4 regions of the Bradyrhizobium sp. CCBAU 45321 genome follow, and region 1 is predicted to be linked to each of the others. Evidence: riboswitches for the same ligand, from Rfam matches in the RefSeq annotation. Region 1 holds a riboswitch; each other region holds the start of a gene.
What was found. Region 1 has a riboswitch for cobalamin ahead of ACM43_RS16205 (DUF1636 family protein). Riboswitches for the same ligand answer to the same signal wherever they lie in the genome.
Positions count from the first base shown of each region.

Region 2: another riboswitch for cobalamin. It lies ahead of ACM43_RS10020 (ribonucleoside-diphosphate reductase subunit alpha); the one in region 1 lies ahead of ACM43_RS16205 (DUF1636 family protein).
Region 3: another riboswitch for cobalamin. It lies ahead of ACM43_RS10205 (ribonucleoside-diphosphate reductase subunit alpha); the one in region 1 lies ahead of ACM43_RS16205 (DUF1636 family protein).
Region 4: another riboswitch for cobalamin. It lies ahead of metE (5-methyltetrahydropteroyltriglutamate--homocysteine S-methyltransferase); the one in region 1 lies ahead of ACM43_RS16205 (DUF1636 family protein).

Region 1 is NZ_LFKZ01000119.1:147,020-152,003, forward strand. It holds gene cobN (cobaltochelatase subunit CobN) at 1-385, opposite strand, end outside; gene cobW (cobalamin biosynthesis protein CobW) at 385-1,419, opposite strand; gene ACM43_RS16205 (DUF1636 family protein) at 1,416-1,790, opposite strand; cobalamin riboswitch at 1,886-2,106, opposite strand; gene cobO (cob(I)yrinic acid a,c-diamide adenosyltransferase) at 2,147-2,782, shown strand; gene ACM43_RS16215 (cobyric acid synthase) at 3,004-4,452, shown strand; gene cobD (threonine-phosphate decarboxylase CobD) at 4,441-4,984, opposite strand, start outside.
Region 2 is NZ_LFKZ01000079.1:440-5,423, reverse strand. It holds partial or broken gene ACM43_RS10045 (transposase) at 1-153, shown strand, start outside; partial or broken gene tnpC (IS66 family transposase) at 512-1,816, shown strand; partial or broken gene ACM43_RS10035 (transposase) at 1,830-2,349, opposite strand; gene ACM43_RS10030 (GNAT family N-acetyltransferase) at 2,558-2,929, shown strand; partial or broken gene ACM43_RS10025 (transposase) at 3,186-3,518, shown strand; cobalamin riboswitch at 3,643-3,791, shown strand; partial or broken gene ACM43_RS10020 (ribonucleoside-diphosphate reductase subunit alpha) at 4,097-4,984, shown strand, end outside.
Region 3 is NZ_LFKZ01000085.1:111-5,094, forward strand. It holds partial or broken gene ACM43_RS10205 (ribonucleoside-diphosphate reductase subunit alpha) at 1-1,220, opposite strand, end outside; cobalamin riboswitch at 1,527-1,740, opposite strand; partial or broken gene ACM43_RS10210 (hypothetical protein) at 1,761-2,002, opposite strand; gene ACM43_RS10215 (SemiSWEET transporter) at 3,671-3,931, shown strand; partial or broken gene ACM43_RS10220 (IS256 family transposase) at 4,159-4,984, shown strand, end outside.
Region 4 is NZ_LFKZ01000096.1:7,100-12,083, forward strand. It holds gene ACM43_RS11000 (nodulate formation efficiency C protein) at 1-466, opposite strand, end outside; cobalamin riboswitch at 1,416-1,618, shown strand; gene metE (5-methyltetrahydropteroyltriglutamate--homocysteine S-methyltransferase) at 1,720-4,065, shown strand; gene ACM43_RS11010 (hypothetical protein) at 4,576-4,770, opposite strand.

The DNA.
Region 1 (4,984 bases):
TCGAGTACCCGTCCAGCCGCGTGTCGTCGCGGCCGTCGGCCGGCAGCACCGCCAGCACGATGCCGCGATCCTTCGCGAGTTGCTGGAGCGCCGCAAGCCCGTACGCCCAATAGGACTCCCCGCCGATCAGGCGCACCAATATGCCGCGCGCCTGCGACAGCGTGCGCTCGATGTAGGTGTCGACCGACAGCGGATGCCGCAGCTCCGCGAGATTGGCCAGCCGCAGCGACGGCAGGCTGCCCCGACCGCGCCGCCAGCCGGCCGCGAACGCGGCCAAATCGGAATCCGAATACGAGAGCACCACGAGATCGGCCGGGTCCTGGCCGATGTCTCTTGGCGTCGCGGTCTCCTCGAGACCGCGGCTCTCGCGGAAGACGACGTGCATCAGATACCAAGTCCTGCCTTGATGGCGGCCTCGTCGATATCGCCATGCTCGCCGATCACGACGAGCTTGGACTGCCTGTGACCCGCGCCCCATGGCTTGTCGAACTGATGGCGCACCCGCTCGCCGACCGCCTGCAGCAACAGGCGCATCGGCTTGCCCGCGACCGCGATGTAGCCCTTGGCCCGCAGGACGTTCTGCTCGCGCGCCAGCTTCTGGACGGAGGCAACCAGTGCCTCGATATCCGCCACCTCCGGAAGGTCGATCACGACGGAGGCGAAATCATCATGCTCATGCTCTTCCTCGCCGTCGTGATGCGAGGGCCGCGCGGCGAGATCATTCTCGGCCGCAGCGCCGAGGCCGAGGATGACGCGCGCATCGATCGCGCCGTCGGTGACCGGCAGCATCGGCACGCGGCGCGGCATCTCGGCGGTGATCGCCGCCTTTGCGGCTTCGATGCCTGCGGCGCCCGCAAGGTCGGCCTTGGTCAGCAGCACGATGTCGGCGCAGGCGATCTGGTCCTCGAACACTTCCGACAGCGGCGTCTCGTGATCGAGATTGTCGTCCGCCGCGCGCTGCGCTTCCACCGCAGCCGGATCCGGCGCGAAGCGGCCGGCCGCGACGGCCTCGGCGTCGGCCAGCGCGATCACGCCGTCGACCGTGATGCGCGAGCGGATCTCCGGCCAGTCGAACGCCTTCAGCAGCGGCTTTGGCAGCGCCAGGCCCGAGGTCTCGATCAGGATGTGATCGGGCCGCACCGGCCGCGCCAGCAATTGCTCCATGGTCGGAATGAAATCGTCGGCGACGGTGCAGCAGATGCAGCCATTGGCGAGCTCGACGATGTTCTCCTCCGGGCAGTTCGCATCGGCGCAGGACTTCAGGATCTCGCCGTCGACGCCCTCGCTGCCGAACTCGTTGACGAGCACCGCGAGCTTCTTGCCGCCGGCATTGCTGAGCAGATGCTGGATCAGCGTCGTCTTGCCGGAACCGAGAAAACCGGTGACCACCGTGACGGGGACTTTTGCGAGCGAGTTCATTCAGCGGCCTCCGGCACGACGGCAATGGGGGGAATGCGGGCAAGCGACTGCTTGCGGAAGATCTCGGGACGGCTGCGCCATGGCACGATTCCGTCGGGCGCCGCCGCGTAGGCCGCAGCGCCCGCGACCACGTCCTGCGCATTCGCATCGGACAGGCGGCCATAGACATAGGACCAGCGGCCGGGCGCGCTGAGCGCGACCGAGCAGCCTTGGCTGCAGGCCGACAGGCATTCGACGGGAACCACGCTGACGCCCTCGGGCACGCCGGCCTCGAGGATCGCGCCATGCAGGCGCTTGCCGGGCGTCGTCTCGCCCTCGCCAAGCGTCTGGCCGGCGCGGCAGGTGATGCAGACATGAAGTGTGACGGTCATCGCCTCTTCCAGATAACAGCGGGAGGCGATGAGGCGCACGGACCATTCTCCAGAAAGGCCCGCTTCCCCGTCGCGGAACACCCCGTCCGCCGGTCCAAAACTCGTCCGCGCTGGCAGGTCTCCCGGCTTGCGGAGCAGGGTTTTGGCCCTTCGATCCCCGCCTTCCCGATTCCAAAAGGAATCAGTGGCTTCGGGCATCTCTCCGGTCACGGTCGCGGGGGCGGCTGCAGTTTGGATCCAGATCTTGCCGATTCGGACCCTATCGCATTCCCTCTTCGCCTGTCATAGGACAGGAACCAACGCCGGGCCACCATTTGCCGGTGGCCGCCACTTGTCAAGCCGAAGGACCGGGTCCCATGACATCTGAACCGGATACCCAAACAGCCGAGGAAACCGACATCAGGCATGCCCAGAAAATGGCGAAGAAGAAGGCCGCCCGCGACAGGATCATGGCGACCAAGAGCGGCGAAAAGGGCCTGATCATCGTCCATACCGGCGCCGGCAAGGGAAAATCCTCCTCCGCCTTCGGCATGATCGTCCGCTGCGTCGCGCATGGCTTCCCTTGCGCGGTGGTGCAATTCATCAAGGGCGCCTGGGATACGGGCGAACGGCGCCTGCTCACCGGCCATTTCGGCGATCTCTGCCAGTTCCACGCGATGGGCGAAGGCTTCACCTGGGAGACGCAGGACCGTGCCCGCGACATCGCCGCAGCGCGCGCCGGCTGGGAGAAGGCCAAGGAGCTGATCCTCGACGAACGGCTGCGCATGGTCGTGCTTGACGAGATCAACATCGCGCTGCGCTACGATTATCTCGATATCGCCGAAGTCGTCGAGTTCCTGACGACCCAAAAGCCTGCGATGACGCATGTCGTGCTCACCGGGCGCAACGCCAAGGACGAGCTGATCGAGATCGCCGACCTCGTCACCGAGATGACGCTGGTCAAGCATCCGTTCCGTTCCGGCATCAAGGCGCAGGCCGGCGTCGAGTTTTGATGCTGATGAGATCGGATTCTAATGCTGCGCCAAGGGAGGTATGCTCCCTCCCCCGCTTGCGGGGGAGGGTTGGGGAGAGGGTATCTCCGCAATCGAGAGCCCCCAAGAGGAGAAAACCCTCACCCGTGCCTTCGGCACGACCTCTCCCGCAAGCGGGAGAGGTGCAACGAGCCCGCAGCTGCTTGATTCAACTCAATCCCATTCCGCTTTAAAAGATATCGATGGCACGCGCATTGATGATCCAGGGGGCCGGCTCGGACGTGGGCAAGTCGCTCATCGTCGCCGGCCTCGCGCGCGCCTTCACGCGCCGCGGTCTACGGGTGCTGCCGTTCAAGCCGCAGAACATGTCGAACAACGCCGCGGTCACGGTCGACGGCGGCGAGATCGGCCGCGCCCAGGCGCTGCAGGCGCTCGCCGCCGGTGTCGAGCCGCACACCGACATGAACCCGGTGCTGCTCAAGCCCGAGACCGATGTCGGCGCGCAAGTCGTGGTTCACGGCAAGCGCATCGCGACCGCACGCGCGCGCGACTACGCGGCGATGAAGCCGTCGCTGATGGGCGCGGTGCTCGAGAGTTTCGAGCGCCTGAAGGCGCGCGCCGATCTCGTGCTGGTCGAAGGTGCCGGCAGCCCGGCCGAGGTGAATTTGCGCAAGTCCGACATCGCCAATATGGGCTTTGCCCGCAAGGCGAATGTGCCGGTCGTGCTGGTCGGCGACATCGACCGCGGCGGTGTCATTGCCCAGCTCGTCGGCATCAAGACGGTGATCGACCCCGACGATGCCGCGATGATCTCCGGCTTCGTCATCAACAAGTTCCGCGGCGACCCCACCCTGTTCGACGACGGCTACAATCTGATCGAGCAAAAGACCGCATGGCGCGGGTTTGGCGTGCTGCCCTGGTTTCCGCGTGCTGGCGAGCTGCCGGCCGAAGACGCGCTCGGCCTGCGCGATGCGCGCAAGCCGGGCCGATGCAAGATCGCCTGTCTCGCGCTGTCGCGGATCGCCAATTTCGACGATCTCGATCCGCTCAAGCTCGAGCCGGGTGTCGATCTCGTGATGGTGCGCCCGGGCGAGGCGATCCAGGGCGACGTGCGCCTCGTCATCATTCCCGGGTCGAAATCAACCCGGGGCGACCTCGCCTTCCTTCGTGCGCAGGGCTGGGACATCGACCTGCTCGCCCACCACCGCAGGGGCGGCCATGTGCTCGGCCTCTGCGGCGGCTATCAGATGCTGGGACGCAGCGTCGCCGACCCCGAAGGCATCGAAGGACCTGCGGGCGACACGCCGGGCCTCGGGCTTCTCGATGTCGAGACGGTGATGAGCCCGCAGAAGACGCTGACGCGCGTTGCGGCCGTGCACGCGGCGACGGATCAGCCGATCCAGGCTTACGAGATCCACATCGGCCGCACCGACGGCCCGGATCGCGCCCGCCCCTTCGCGAGGCTGGACGGCGAGCGTGAAGGTGCGATCTCGCGCGACGGCCGTGTGCAGGGCAGCTATCTGCACGGCCTGTTCACGTCGGATAATTTCCGCAAGGCATACCTCGCCAGGCTGGATATTCCCGCGGGCGACGAGCCCTATCACGCCAGGGTCGAGAGCGCGCTCGAGGCACTGGCCGATCACATGGAAAAGCATCTCGACGTCGAAGGCCTGCTCGCGCTAGCGCGCTAGGGCCTCGGCAAGGCGCGTCCATTCGGCTTCGCTGCCGGGCAGCCCGAGACGCAGCCATGTCGGCTGTTGCGCGAAGACGCGGGACCAGATGTGGACGCGCGCGAGCTTGTCTTGAGCGGCCCGCGCGTCAGGCGTCTGGTAAAGACGGAACAGCGGTGTGCCGCCGATGAGCCGCCAGCCTTGCGAAGGCGCCATCGCGTCGAGACGAGCACAATCATGGGCGAGCCGCGCCGACGTAACCTCGGCCCAGGCCTCATCGCGCAATGCACGACAGCCGATTTCGATCGCCGCGCCCGAAACGGGCCATGGGCCGGACATTGCGGCAAGCCTGCCGATGTCGGCGGCATGACCGATGGCGAATCCGAGCCGCAGGCCGGCAAGCCCGTAAAACTTGCCGAACGAGCGCAGCACCAGCAGTCCCGCCTGATTCGCCTGCGGCGCAAGCGACAGCTGCGGAACGGCGTCGGCAAAGCTCTCGTCAATGACGAGACGGCCGACGCGCGGCAGCAGCGCCAATAGATCCTGTGGCGCA
Region 2 (4,984 bases), on a different contig from region 1:
GCGCATGCCGGCAAGAGCGGACGACGCGTCGCCTCCACGTTCATCGCCACTGCCTGCGCCCAGGACGATGCCGAGGCGGCGCGGGCGCAGTGGCGGCGCGTCGCCGACCAGCTCCGCCCCAAGCTGCCGAAGCTCGCCACCTTCCTCGACGAGTGGCCGATGCCGCCGAACGTGGTGACCACACGCCCTCAGCTACACCACGCCAGGGGAGTACGTCATGCCAAGCTGATGATTGCTTGTGGGTGCAAGTCCCATCCGGCCAAAGCCGAAGCAGGCAAGCCGGGACCGAGTCTTGCGGGCGTCGCGGCAACGCGGGGTTCGAAGTGTAGACAGGAGCCATGCGGGGTGCGGGAATGAGCCTCGAAAGGTGGATGTGCGCGGAGACCTGTGTTCCCTAGTCACGAAGGCAGCATGAGCATCGTCGTTATGCGAGACGATGCCGCTCCGTCGGGGTCGATGGCCGCATCACGCATGGAAGGCAATCATCGGAACATGAGAGGCCCGACCAGCTCCGGAAGGCCGGGCGGAGCGCGCACGCAAGCGCCGCAACAATCGCGGAGCGCTAGCGGCGCATCTGCCGCGGATCGAGGTCGTCGTCGACATCAACGACAAGACCTGTCCGTGCTGCAGGGGCGACCTGCACCAGATCGGCGAGGACAGGAGCGAGCGGCTGGACATGGTGCCGGCCCAGTTCCGCGTTGTCGTCACCCGGCGTCCCAAATACGCCAGTCGCGCTTGCGAGGATGGCGTCCTGCAGGCCGAGGCTCCGGCCCGGCTGATCGAGGGCGGACCGCCGACGGAGGCAACCGTCGCCCAGGTTCTGGTGTCCAAATATGCCGATCATCTGCCGCTCTACCGGCAGGCCCAGATCTATGCCCGACAGGGCATCGCTCTCGATCGATCGACACTGGCGGACTGGGTGGGGCATGCCGCCTTCCATCTGCGCCCGCTGCATGAGCGCCTTCTCACGGTGCTTCGCGCGAGGTCCAAGCCGCTCGCCGACGAGACGACGGTGCCGGTGCTCGATCCCGGTCGAGGGCGCACCAAGACCGGCCAGCTCTGGGCCCATGCCGCCGACGACAGGCCCTGGCGCGGCCCCGATCCGCCCGGCATCGCCTATGTCTATGCACCCGACCGCAAGGCCGAGCGGCTGTTCAGCCATGTTGCCGGCTTCAAGGGCGTCGTGCAGGTCGATGGCTACAACGCCTACCCAAAGCTTGCCGAACGTGGCGAGGTCGAGCTCGCCTTCTGCTGGGTGCACATGCGGCGCAACTTCTACGAACTCGCGAGAGCCGGCCCCGCGCCGATCGCAAGCGAGGCGCTGAAGCACATTGCAGCATTCTATGCGATCGAGAAGGAGATCCGCGGTCGCAGCGCGGAGGAACGTCGCCTCGTGCGGCAGCAGAAGAGCCGACCACTGGCCGATGCCTTCGAGGTATGGCTGCGCGCTAAGCTGGCTCTCATCAGCCAGAAGATCAAGCTCGCCGAGGCCATCCGCTACGCCCTCTCGCGCTGGCAAGGACTGACGCGCTTCATCGATGACGGCCGCATCGAACTCGACAACAACACCGTCGAACGATCAATCCGTAGCATCAAGCTCAGTCGCAAGAACGCGCTGTTTGCCGGATCCGACGGCGGTGCCGAACACTGGGCTGTCGTCGCGTCCCTGGTCGAGACTTGCAAGCTCAACGACCACGATCCGCTCGCGTATCTCACCGACGTCCTGACCAGGATCGTCAACGGGCATCCCAACCGCGAGATCGACCAGCTACTGCCCTGCGCCTACCGCGCTCAAGCCCTCCAAGCCGTGGCCTGAGAACGACGCTTACGGAAAGGGTGACGATTTCAATCGTCCATTGGCCCAGATCAGCAATGGCATCGAGCAACTTTGGACCACGATAGACACGATCGGCGAAGATGTGACGCAGGTTGGGAACAGGCGACCAATGATCCGCAACAGCGGGACTGCAAATCCGCTTGGGCCTCCACTTTCCGTGGTCTTCACGCTTTGACTGTCGATAACTCCGGCCGTTGGAGTGGGTTTGCGTCCTTGCCGTTCGCGCATGCGCCGGACCAGAGTGTCATTGATCGCGCCCCACAAGCCAGAACCGCGCCACTTATAAAAATGGTACTGAACAGTCGAGCACGGCGGGAAATCCTTCGGCAGCGCTCGCCATTGGTAGCCGCTGGCTCCAATGTAGAGAATCGCATTCATGATCACGCGCAGACTGATCTTGCGGGGACTGGCATCAACGGCTCGATCAATTCCCATTCCGCGTCCGTCATGTCGCTTGCATAACCAAGTCCATCGCGCCGATATTGTGCGCGGGTGATTTCAGTCCAACACATGTTGTTCTCCCTCGGGTCTTCGCAAACACGAAGGAATCACAACGAACTAAATCACTCAACTTTCTTTTTTGGTCAGGCTCTATGGCACAGCTTACGTCGCGGGAGAGATTCGTGGCGCGGCCCTGTGGCTGCATCCCAACGGGCAGCAAGATGAGGAGGCGTTGGATGCAATCATGGTCTATCCCTGCGCCCGGAGATCACGGAGGATATGGCACACTTGCGGCGGAGAATGGCCGAACATCATCCCCACGAGCCACATTGGTATCTGCCACTCATTCCCGTCGGTCCGAACTGGGTCGGAAAAGGGCTTGGTACGTTGCTGACGAAATACGCCCTTCAACGATGCGATGAGGACGGCATTGCTGCCAACCTCGAAAGCTCGAACCCTGAAAACATTCCCTTTTACCAACGTCACGGCTTCAAGGTCGTTGGTGAGATACAACACGGTTCCTCGCCGCCGCTCACGCCAATGTTGCGAACGGCTTCATTCCGACACAGCAAAGCCACGCCGCCTTATCGGCTCCGTCACCCAGATTCAAGCATAGCTCCGCCTCATCCCGTTAGGATTGATTGGCAATAACCTGACATGACCGCGTTCGGTTGAGGACGGCTTATGTTCGAGGCCAGACAACTGAGCACGTGCGGCGGCTCGCCCGGCCTGCGAAGGGGTCAAATCCACTAAGCGTGGGACATTGCCACGGGCGGCTGCATCGATTGCGGTCGCGCTCCAGACAATTTTGATCTAAGGGCCACAGAAAGCGATGAATGGCGAGACGCGTATGGCAACCGAAACCCGATCCGGCCCAACTCAATTCGCGGACCGCGAACCGATCGATGCCAACATTCAGGATGTCCATGGTGCTGCTCCCCTGTTGCAGAATTTGCGAGACCGCGGCTTGAGCACATCTTTGCCGATCGGATCTATCGCGGCAAACAGCTCGTCAAGCACTCTCCCACTGGGGGCCGTGGACGATCGAGATCGTCGAGCGACCGCCCCGCGTCCAAGGCTTCCACTCCCGCCCAGGCGCAGGGCCGTCGAGCGCACCTTTGCACGGCTCGGCAGATGTCCGCGCCTCTGCAAAGACTTCGAAGGTTCCGCCCCCGCCGAGCTCGCTTGGCTGCTCGTCGGCCATCTCAGGCTCCTCACTCGCCGATTGGCCAGTCCTTGAGACGCTATGCTTTTTGAGTGAGGCCCTTCAGGACAGGCGCTCGGCGAATTTCGAACCTCGACCTCGGGGCTGCACCAACTCGTTAACTTTACGGTTCCGCCTTGACGAGTCCCGTAGCTGCGCATATATGTGGTGCCGTCACGGTATTCTATACCCATATATTGTAGAATGGAAGCTAGAAGGGAACCCAATGCGTCGGCAGCGGCCATTGCGATAGCGCCACAGCCGCAGCGACCCGCTAGCCAGGAGATCTGCCGCGACAGAACACATGTCCTCGGGCCGGGTGCCCCGGTGGATCGCTTGCTGCAGGGGACATTTGCCCGGTCTCCTCGCAAATCGTCCGCACGGTCCCGGCCCCAAATATCGCGGGGGTGCCGGTGTCGCCGTCTTACAACTTCGATCAGTATGGTCATCTCATTGAGCTGCCGAGTGTGCGGCAACCCCGGGCGCAGGCAAAGCCTACCAAGCCTGAGCCGTGTCTTGTGCGGCCCCCAGCATCGCCGGCTCCCCTGCCGAAGCCCCTGGCGCCATCGCCCACGCCGTCTGACATCACCCTCGATTGGTCGCGGGACGACCTGGTGACGTCGTTCGGTAAGTTGACGCTGACCGACCGTTATCTGCTTCCCGGCGAAGGCATCCAGGACATGTTCGCCCGAGTGTCTTGCGCCTTCGCGGACGATGTTGCGCATGCCCAACGTCTATATGATGCGATGTCTCGGCTGTGGTTCATGCCGGCCACACCGGTGCTCTCCAATGGCGGCACCACGCGCGGCCTTCCGATCTCGTGCTTCCTTAACTCAGTGCCGGACTCGCTCGAAGGCATCGTCGGCACCTGGAACGAGAACGTCTGGCTTGCTTCCAACGGCGGCGGCATCGGCACCTACTGGGGCAATGTTCGCTCGATCGGCGAGGAGGCGAGGGGCGGCGTGACCTCGGGCATCATCCCGTTCATCCACGTCATGGACGGCCTCACCCTGGCGATCAGCCAGGGCTCGTTGCGGCGCGGCTCGGCGGCGGTCTATCTCGATATCCACCATCCCGAGATCGAGGAGTTCCTCGAGATCCGCAAGGCGTCTGGCGACTTCAACCGCAAGAGCCTCAACCTGCATCACGGCATCAACGTCACCGACGAGTTCATGCGTGCCGTAGGTGCCGGCACCGCAGTCGCTCTGCGCAGCCCGAACACTAACAAGGTTGTCCGCGAGATCGATGCCCGCCAGCTGTGGCAACGCATCCTTGAGAACCGGCTGCAAACCGGCGAGCCTTATCTCTTGTTCATCGACACCGTGAACCGCGCGCTCCCCAAGCACCAGCGCGAGCTAGGCCTCAAGGTCTCGACCTCCAACCTGTGCAGCGAGATTACCCTGCCGACCGGCATCGATCATCGCGGCGAGGAGCGCACAGCGGTGTGCTGCCTGTCGTCGCTCAACCTCGAGACCTGGGACCAGTGGAATAAGGAGCCCGGC
Region 3 (4,984 bases), on a different contig from region 1:
GCGGTCGGCGCGATCGCGATCTTGTGGCTGAAGCGCGCCATCACGCCGCGTTCCAGGGCATCCGGGCACGGGCCACGCTCGCGAGCGAGCGCCACGGATGCCGCATCGGCATCGCGACGAAGTTTTCGGAAGATGTTCAGATTGAATGACTTGGCCAAGGCACCCTCCATTGGAATGCCCTTGGCCTGGAGAAACGAGTGGAAGCCCATGACGCCGAGGCCAACGGAGCGCTCGCGCAGGGCGGCGTAGCGGGCACGCTTCATTCCGTCCGGCGCCACCGTGATGAAGTGGGTGAGCACGTTGTCTAGGAAGCGCATGACGTCCTCGATGAAGCCGGGCTCCTTATTCCACTGGTCCCAGGTCTCGAGGTTGAGCGACGACAGGCAGCACACCGCTGTGCGCTCCTCGCCGCGATGATCGATGCCGGTCGGCAGGGTAATCTCGCTGCACAGGTTGGAGGTCGAGACCTTGAGGCCTAGCTCGCGCTGGTGCTTGGGGAGCGCGCGGTTCACGGTGTCGATGAACAAGAGATAAGGCTCGCCGGTTTGCAGCCGGTTCTCAAGGATGCGTTGCCACAGCTGGCGGGCATCGATCTCGCGGACAACCTCGTTAGTGTTCGGGCTGCGCAGAGCGACTGCGGTGCCGGCACCCACGGCACGCATGAACTCGTCGGTGACGTTGATGCCGTGATGCAGGTTGAGGCTCTTGCGGTTGAAGTCGCCAGACGCCTTGCGGATCTCGAGGAACTCCTCGATCTCGGGATGGTGGATATCGAGATAGACCGCCGCCGAGCCGCGCCGCAACGAGCCCTGGCTGATCGCCAGCGTCAGGCCGTCCATGACGTGGATGAACGGGATGATGCCTGAGGTGGCGCCGCCCTTCACCTTCTCGCCGATCGAGCGAACATTGCCCCAGTAGGTGCCGATGCCGCCGCCATTGGAAGCAAGCCAGACGTTCTCGTTCCAGGTACCGACGATGCCTTCGAGCGAGTCCGACACCGAGTTGAGGAAGCAGGAGATCGGCAGGCCGCGCGTGGTCCCGCCGTTGGAGAGCACCGGTGTGGCCGGCATGAACCACAGCCGAGACATCGCATCATAGAGACGTTGGGCATGCGCTACATCGTCCGCGAAAGCGCAAGACACCCGCACGAACATGTCCTGGTAAGTTTCGCCGGCGAGCAGATAACGGTTGGTCAGCGTCAGCTTGCCGAATGATGTCAACAAGTCGTCGCGAGACGGATCGAGCGTGAGGTCGGCCGGCTTTGGCGATGGCGCGAGGGGCCACGGCAGCGGAGCCGGCGATGGCGAAAGGGGCACCAGACACGGCTCAGGCGCGGCAGGCTTCGCCTGCGCTAGGCGCGGCCGCACACTCGGTGGCGCGACGAGATGACCATGCTGATCGAAATCGTAAGACGGCGACATCGGCAACCCCGCGATGTTTGAGGCTGGGGGCCGTGCGGACGACTTGCGAGGAGATCGGACAAATATCACCAGCTGCAAGCGACCCACCGGGGCACCCCGCCCGAGGACTTTCGTTCAGTCGCGGCAGGTCTCCTGGCTCGCGGGTCGCTGGGGCTGTCGGCCTTCCCAGCGCTGTCGCGCCAGTGACCATGATGACAACCGCTCGCCGCTTACAGTTGCGGGGGCAGCCTCGGAATAGCCGTTGCCGGCGCACCGGGTTCCCTCTTAGCTTCCATCCTACGAGATGCGGGAATGGAAGACCGTGACGGGCTACATATAGGCGCCGCTCGCGGAGATTCGTCAAGGCGGCGCCGTCAAGTTAACGAATTGGAGCAGCCCCGAGGTCAAGGTTCGGCGAGCGCTTGTCGTGGAGATCTCGCGCCAAGTCGCAAAGGCTCGCTCGCGCGAAACACGACGGAAGTCGGCAGTGACGGCTCCGAGAGAGAGGATGTGGAAAAGGTTCGTGACCTGATCATGAACTGACAGAAAAATTGAGCCTGACGGGACGATTTGAAGCGCTTCATGATCCGATCGCGTCGCCTGTTACCCTTGCGGCGTTCGTGGTCTGGACTATCCCTTCACCCGGCGATGTCCGCTGTAGGTGCTTCCCGTCGAGTCTCCACCCCTCCCCTGGCAGGGGCTTGGCTCGGGGAATCACTTTCCAACTGAAAGTGCCTTATGTGATGGGCTACGCGACCGTGGGGCTCGCAGGCGGCGTGGTCGCGCGCTTTGTTCACGATTCCAAAAGCTGCTTGGTTTGCCTCCATGAACATCGGAAGGACGAGAAACATATATCCAAACCGCGTCTCGATAATACCGGAATGGTCACGCCGTTAGGGTGCAATGCGCCTACATTCACCGGAGGAGGCTTTGATCTGCAAGAAGTCTCGCTTGAAGTCGTCCGCAGTGCGGTCGGATTCATGAAAAGCTAACGGGCCTTACGGCGGGCGAACCCACATTCGCGTTTATATCACCGGCGGGTTTCTGCTTAGCATCGAACTGAAGACGCCCAAGGGTTGGAGCTCGAAGGCGCAGAAGGAACGTCATCCGAAGCTTCAAGGTCTCGGCTCACCGTGATCACGGCTGTCCCTCGTCAGATAATTTGGGACTGCGGCGATCAGCCGTCGCTACGCAAGGTGAGCATTCGGGATATGGATTCAACGGACTTCGCGTTCAGCGGATCGGCGGCGTCCTGCATGGGCTGGTGCGGGCCTGCGCGTTTCCGGGCAACGGTGCATTCTTCGAGGTCGGACCGACCGTCTCGCGGGCCAATGCGAAACTGCCGTTCAGTGCGGCGGACCCACCACCGTTCGGCGATCGCAGGTTGAGGTTATCTGCTCAAAAATGGACGCGCTCGGGAAGCGGCCCCTTGACCTTACCCGAAATCGAGCCGCTCAGACGAGAGATGGGGACAGATTCTCCTCCAAGGCGTCCGCTTTACTTACCGCGTCGTCGAGCCCATTTTGCGTTGCGGGGTGCGTTCCTGACGCGAGCGCGGCTCCCCGCCTTCGCGACAGACGGTGTACTTGCCGAGGCTCGCCCTGCCGATGAAGTTAGCGGCCACGTGACTCGGCGCCCTGACGTGAACCGAGGAGGCGCTGTCCCTACCACGCACCGCTAACTTCACCACGATCAGCCTCAACCAGCGGAAGAAACTGACCGTAGCGTGTATCATTCGGCAAACGCCCTAGCGCAACTATCAGGACTGGTCGTAGCCAGTGATTTGGCGATCAATCTCGGATCGCAGGCAGTGCGGGCGCGACTCCGCGCCGTTCGGTTGCGCTGGGCCGGAAGCTGCCCCTGCCCAGCTCGCACTGCCAATTGAAGTTAGCAGAGCGTGACTCGGCGCTTATTCCCCACGCATACACAGGGGAAGCGCTGTCCCTGCCAGGCCCTGCTAACTTCTCCACACTCAGCCTCAAAGCAGCGGAAGAAGCTGACCGGGAGCTTATCGCTCGCAGAAACGAGCATAATTCGTCGCGCCATGGAGACTGCTCCTCCGTTTGCGCCGTGAAGAACTGAGCTGGCGGCGACTGCAGCGAAGCGGCCTTGCGACCGACATCTTCCGGCACAAGCGGCGCCGGCGACTATGACGCTCTATATCGCAGCCTTATGGCGGCCGTTTAAGCGTAGTGTTTTCGAGCGAACTGGCCGGCTCGCAAGAAAACGCGAGGCATGACCGAGGTTGGAATCCATGCTATAGAGCCGGTATGGACCCCCTCGTGAACAAGCTGATCGGCTTCGCCGCCGCCACTTGCACGACCGTGGCCTACGCGCCGGCGGCCATTAAGGTTTGGAAGACCCGCTCCACCGGCGACATCTCGCTCGGCATGTTCGTGGTCATGGTGCTGGGCCTGGCGCTCTGGCTCGTCTACGGCCTGTTCTCGGGCGATGCACCTCTGGTCGCCGCCAACGCCATCACAATGGTACTCGCCGGCGGCATCCTGCTGATGAAGCTGCTACACGGGTGAGGTTACCCTGCCCTCTTGCCTGTTTGTCTCACAGGCGCTGACGGCGAACACGGCAGGCCTGAGGCGATCCTCGCAGAACGAAACCGCATCAAGCGAGACACCATCACAAACCGCCGCTTGCAGCATCAGGGGATGTCCCGGGTTCTGTTGAATTACTGAAGGGGTCGGCGTTGCCCACCTTGAGCCGGTAGGCTCGGGGTGCTGACTCCACAAAGGAGAGCAACGCCATGACGAGAGATATCACACCGGCTGGGCGAGCGGGGCTGTGGACGACGCGTTTGCGGAAGTGCGGGCGAGCTTCGATCGGTTCTGCCTTGCGGCAGGGATCGAGGCGCGCCGCACGATGATGGAGGCGGATGTCACGGCGGCCTGCGGGCCGCACCAAGGTCGCGACGCGGCGCGGCGGGCGCACCGTTGGGGCCGAACGCGGGGACGAATCGGCTTCCACGGCGGCAAGATCGAGGTCGAACGCCCGCGTGTCCGGGGCATGGACGGCCGCGCGATCACGATCCCGAGCTGCGAAACGGCGGCGCAGGAGGACTGGCTCGGTCGCTGGGCGATGAACCTGATGCTGATCAATGTGTCGACGCGCCGGTTCGACCCGCGCTGTCCGGCTCCCGGAGGGTGACGTGCCGGCACCGCCCGGATCGGGGGGTTCGAAGTCGGCGACCTCGCGGAGGTTCGTAGCGCGGGCGCGGCTGGCCGACTTCATGGCTGCCGATCTGTCCGCGCTCGACCTTCTGGTGGTCCAAATCGACGGGCTACATCTCGGCGACGATCTCGTGCTGGTCGCCGCGATCGGGGTTGACGGCGGAGGCAACAAGCATCCGCTGGCGCTGGTGGAAGGGGCGACCGAGAATGCCGCAACGGTTCAAGCCCTGCTGGACAATTTGGTCTCGCGCGGGCTCGCCCCACGGTACCAAGACTGTTCATCGCCGACGGCGCGAAAGCGTTGTCGAAGGCGATCCGCCGCACCTTCGGTTCGGCCGCTGCGATCCAGCGCTGCCAGATCCACAAGGCGCGCAACATCATGGAAGGCCTGCCAAAAGAGCA
Region 4 (4,984 bases), on a different contig from region 1:
CCCCAACAGGTTCAATGATAGTGCATCGGCCCTGCCGCAGAAGATCGCCGAGCCGGCCTTGCGGCGTAGTCACAAAGTTGAAGTTATTTGGATCATGCAGAAAGCTAAGGTTTGCGTCCCTTTCACCATCTGCGACTTCTTTGGCGATCAACGAGAGTGCTAGGGCACGCCAGCCCAATTCCATCGGCTTCGCATAGGTTGACGCAAGCTCAATCGTACCGTCGAGCGCGACTTTCCAGGTGATCGCGTACTGTTCGTCTGATTTGTTGTCTCGGTGCCTGGTCCACGAAACGAAAACATGGTCGCTTTCGCCGAGTTCAGCGACCCCCCACATCTGAGGGACGAACTGTGCCACCTTCGAGACATTGGAGATGATTTGTTCTATCGTCTCACCATCTTGCGCTCGCCAAGTTGACTTGAGTCTTTCGACAAGTGGGTTGTCGCTGGCGCGAATAGTGTTGCTCATGGCAGCCGGCCAGCCTAGGCAGATTAACAGTCCGCCCAGACGAAGCCATAGCGCGGGTCTTCCCGACATTCTCTTCATAATCCTCCGCCTATCGCGTTTCATCCATACATCTTTCAAAGCGGTAACCTTGAACCTGCTATAAGCGAGCGCAAGAAGTTTACGGAGACGCGACGGGGCACCCGCGGCTGTCCTACGAGGGCAGGCGCTCCTCTCTATGTCACGCGCCGCTAACTTCCCTAGCCAGCGACAGCGTCAATTGGCTGAGCTGGACATCCCCAAGCAGAAGAGACTGGGCATGTCGAGGGGCTTGCATTCTTCGTGCCAGGCAGCAGGCAGAGATTTGCACGGGTTTTATGTCCCTCTTGTCGACTTTCCGACCTGCGCACGGTTCGATGTTCCATTCAGTGTATCGGCCGTAGCTCGAGGCCAAGTGCCTGATGAGAATCGGGAGTGCGTTTGCCGTCATTGAACCGTGTGGTTCGCTATAGTTGCCCGTCGGCGTTCGGCCTACATGATGGCTGGCGATACGAAGCCGACTTAATCGACGAACTTTGAAGTCTGGCTGGCACGAAAAGCAACCTCCTCGCCGCGTATGTGGCTAGTTGCGCCGCCTGCCTTGACGTGTTCAATGGGGATCCTCTGTCGCGAAAATAGCTGGCCAGCGGATGTGCTGGGCGAATCGCTGGAAGTCGGAAGCCGCATCGAATGCATTCTGCTCGAAACGGCGGTAATCGCCGCCGCGCGGGCTGGTTTTGTCCCTTTCATTGATGGGGCGGGTGGCGTCGCCTCAAGGCAGCTCCGAGTCTCACTCCCACCTCTGAGACAAGGACATCTCTGATTGCGACAGCTCTGTTTAGAGAATCATAGAGATGCACGGTCATTCGCCTACTAGATGTCTCAGATTAGCGTGCCACAAAATCTGAGAGGTTGACGGAAGAGTCCTCCTGCCGATAATCGAACTCGTCGAGGTTCTCCGAATCCCACTTGATCCGGAACTAAGAGGGAAGCCGGTCCAAATGCCGGCGCTGCCCCCGCAACTGTGAGCTGCGAGCTACTGTCCAACGATGTCACTGAAGCCCGCACGGCTTCGGGAAGGCCGGACAGCAGCGACGACCAGCGAGCCAGGAGACCTGCCCCGACGATAGATTGGTCCACGGGCGGGGTGTCTCGGTGGTGCGCCAAGCAGCCGTCGCGCGCGCGACTTCCTCTGCCTGCGTCCGCCATGGCCTCTGTCCCTAACAGGGGTTAACACTATGTCTCTTCTCTCTCTTCCGGTTGCTACGCTCGGTACGCCACGCATCGGTCCAAGGCGTGAGCTCAAATTCGCTCTTGAAAGCTACTGGGCGGGAAAGATCAGCGAACAGCAATTGCTCGAGGACGCATCCGGTCTGCGCGCAGCGAACTGGGCCCGTCAGAAGTCTCTCGGCGTCACGATCATTCCGTCGAATGACTTCTCGCTGTATGATCAGGTGCTCGATACAAGTGTCATGGTTGGTGCTATCCCGGAGATCTACGCCTCGAAACGAGAATACGTTTTCCTCAAGACGTACTTCGCCATGGCTCGCGGATCACAATGCGACGACCAGGATGCGAGTTGCGGTCTGGGGCCGCGGGGGTCTGGCGCACCCGCGCAGGAAATGACTAAGTGGTTTGACACCAACTACCATTACATGGTTCCCGAGTTTTACAAGGGACAGGCGTTCAGACTTTGCTCTCGCAAACCCATTGAAGAGTATGAGGAAGCAAAGGCTCTTGGCTTTCAGACCCGCCCTGTCCTGATCGGGCCGATCACATTCCTAAAGCTCGGCAAGAGTGCCGATAGCGCGTTCCAGCCCCTCTCCCTACTCGATGATCTAATACCGGTCTATATCGAGGTTCTGCATGAATTGGCCGACCGAGGGGCAAGTTGGGTTCAATTTGACGAGCCCTGCCTGGCCCTTGATCTGGATGAGGCGGCGCGAAAATCATTGCTACATGCCTATAACCGGTTCGCAAAGGAGGGACCGGCTATCAAAATCATGGTTGCCAGCTATTTCGGCGAGCTAGGCGACAATCTGGATACCGCATTGAGCCTCCCGGTTTCCGGTCTGCACCTCGATCTGGTCCGAGCGCCAGAGTTGTTGGATCAGGTCATCGCTGTCGGCCGAAGTGACCTCGTCATGTCGCTCGGGGTCATCGACGGCCGGAATGTATGGCGGTCGAACTTGTCGTCGCTCCGTCAGCGGATGGAGCCCGCGATTGCGAAGCTCGGCAAGCACCGTGTACAGCTCGCCCCATCCTGCTCGCTGCTTCATGTGCCAGTCGATGTTGAACTCGAGACCGGGCTCACGTACGACGTCAAGAGCTGGCTTGCTTTCTCGGTTCAGAAGATGCGTGAGCTTGCGATCCTGGCGCGAGCACTCGCTGGCGACCAGAATGTCGAGCTCGCTCTCGCCGATTCGGAATGCGCTGCGACTGCCCGGCGGACTTCGCCCAAGATCCATGATAGCAATGTCGCTGTGAGGATGAGGGCGATCGACCAGACGATGCGCCGGCGCGCCAGCCCATTTGTCCGTCGTTCCGAGATCCAAAGGGAACGCTTTGGACTGCCAACGTTTCCCACCACGACAATCGGATCGTTTCCGCAGACCACAGAAGTCCGAAATGCTCGTGCGGCGCATGCGCGAGGTGCGATGAGCGACGAACAATACGGCGAGTTTATCAAGGAAGAGATAGCCCGCGCCGTACGTTGGCAGGAGGACATCGGTCTTGACGTCCTCGTGCACGGCGAATTTGAGCGCAATGACATGGTGCAGTACTTTGGCGAGCAACTCGCCGGCTTCCTATTTACCAGGAATGGATGGGTACAGTCTTATGGTTCGCGCTGCGTCAGGCCTCCGATCCTGTTTGGCGATGTAGTGCGGTCGAAGCCGATCACTGTGGACTGGTGGCGCTACGCGCAATCACTAACTAGCAAGCCAATGAAGGCGATGTTGACCGGACCGGTCACGATCCTGAACTGGTCGTTTGTTCGCGATGACATTCCCAGAAGCGAGGTCTGCCGCCAGCTTGCGCTCGCGATCCGCGACGAAGTCCGCGATCTCGAGAATGCCGGTGCAGCCATGATCCAGATCGACGAAGCTGCACTCCGGGAAGGATTGCCATTGCGCCGATCGGCGTGGAAGGCATATCTCGATTGGGCGGGAGATTGCTTCCGCATTTGCTCATCGGGCGTTGCCGATCAAACGCAAATCCATACACACATGTGCTACTCAGAGTTTAACGACATCATCGGTGCAATCGCTGCAATGGATGCGGATGTCATTTCGATCGAAACGTCGCGGTCGAAAATGGAGCTACTGGACGCATTCAGCAAGTACGAATATCCAAATCAAATCGGACCGGGCGTGTACGACATCCACTCTCCACGCGTTCCGGAGGTGGGCGAAATGAAGGAGCTGATGGTGCTGGCTCGGACGCGTTTGCAGGAATCGCAGCTCTGGGTCAATCCGGACTGCGGCCTAAAAACGCGCAATTGGGAGGAGGTTCGGCCTGCCCTAACCAACATGGTCGTTGCCGCCCGCGAACTGCGTGCAGCATCCGATCCGCAAAACCATTGATCCCGCGCTCGGGTCTGTTCTCGACCAAGCGAATTCGCTTGTGCTCATTTGCGTTCTCCACAATCTCGAGCAAGCCTTGGGGCCAACAAAAATGCCTGCCCCACTTGGTGGTCCGAAGGAGGTGCACCCGGAGGAACGACGCAGACGCGTCGCGCTACTTGGCCGAGAGAGAATAGCCGACGGTTCATCAAGGTGAGAACATTCGCCGAAAATATGGACCCATATCGACACGTTTATCGTAGCTCATTATGACGTGGTAAGCGATCGTTGGTCTGAGATTCAGAATCTACACCGAGGTGTGTCGCTCGCGAGTACATTGGGAACGGTTGCGACAGCAATGCGAGGAGTGATGCCGGGCGGTCACCGCAAGCCCCCACCATAATCGGTCCGCTCGGACATGTTTCCCGTCAGGGCTCTCATGCGATGAACTCTACATAGTGTCCGACGAGAGGACGCCGAAGCCAGTTCCTGCCTCAACTAACGCCAATCTATTGTGCAGGATCGCCGCCGCTATCCGGGCCAGATACGCCAATGCGTCGGCTGCACGGCGACGTGCTCTCCGGTATTCGCGTTGATCCATCCGCCGAACACCCGGCGACAAGGAAAGATCACCCGGTGAATTGAAGTGCCCTCGATCACGGCAATCTCCAGATCCTGATCGAAGGGCGGCGATCGAATCGCCACTGGATCCTGGACGAAGTTCATCGCTGCGAGCTGACAAATGCAGACAACCTTGTGAACATTACGAACATCGCTTGGCTTCCGCGCGAACAGGCTCTGCCCGACTCGACCGGACGGCGCGCGGTCTCTATGGCGTGAGCCGCGGCAGAGGGCTATCGGTCGTGGCATCGTTGGTACGGAATACGATCCGCTCGCGGACCGAAATATTTGGATTTCTGCCGGGCAACAAGGCCTGAGC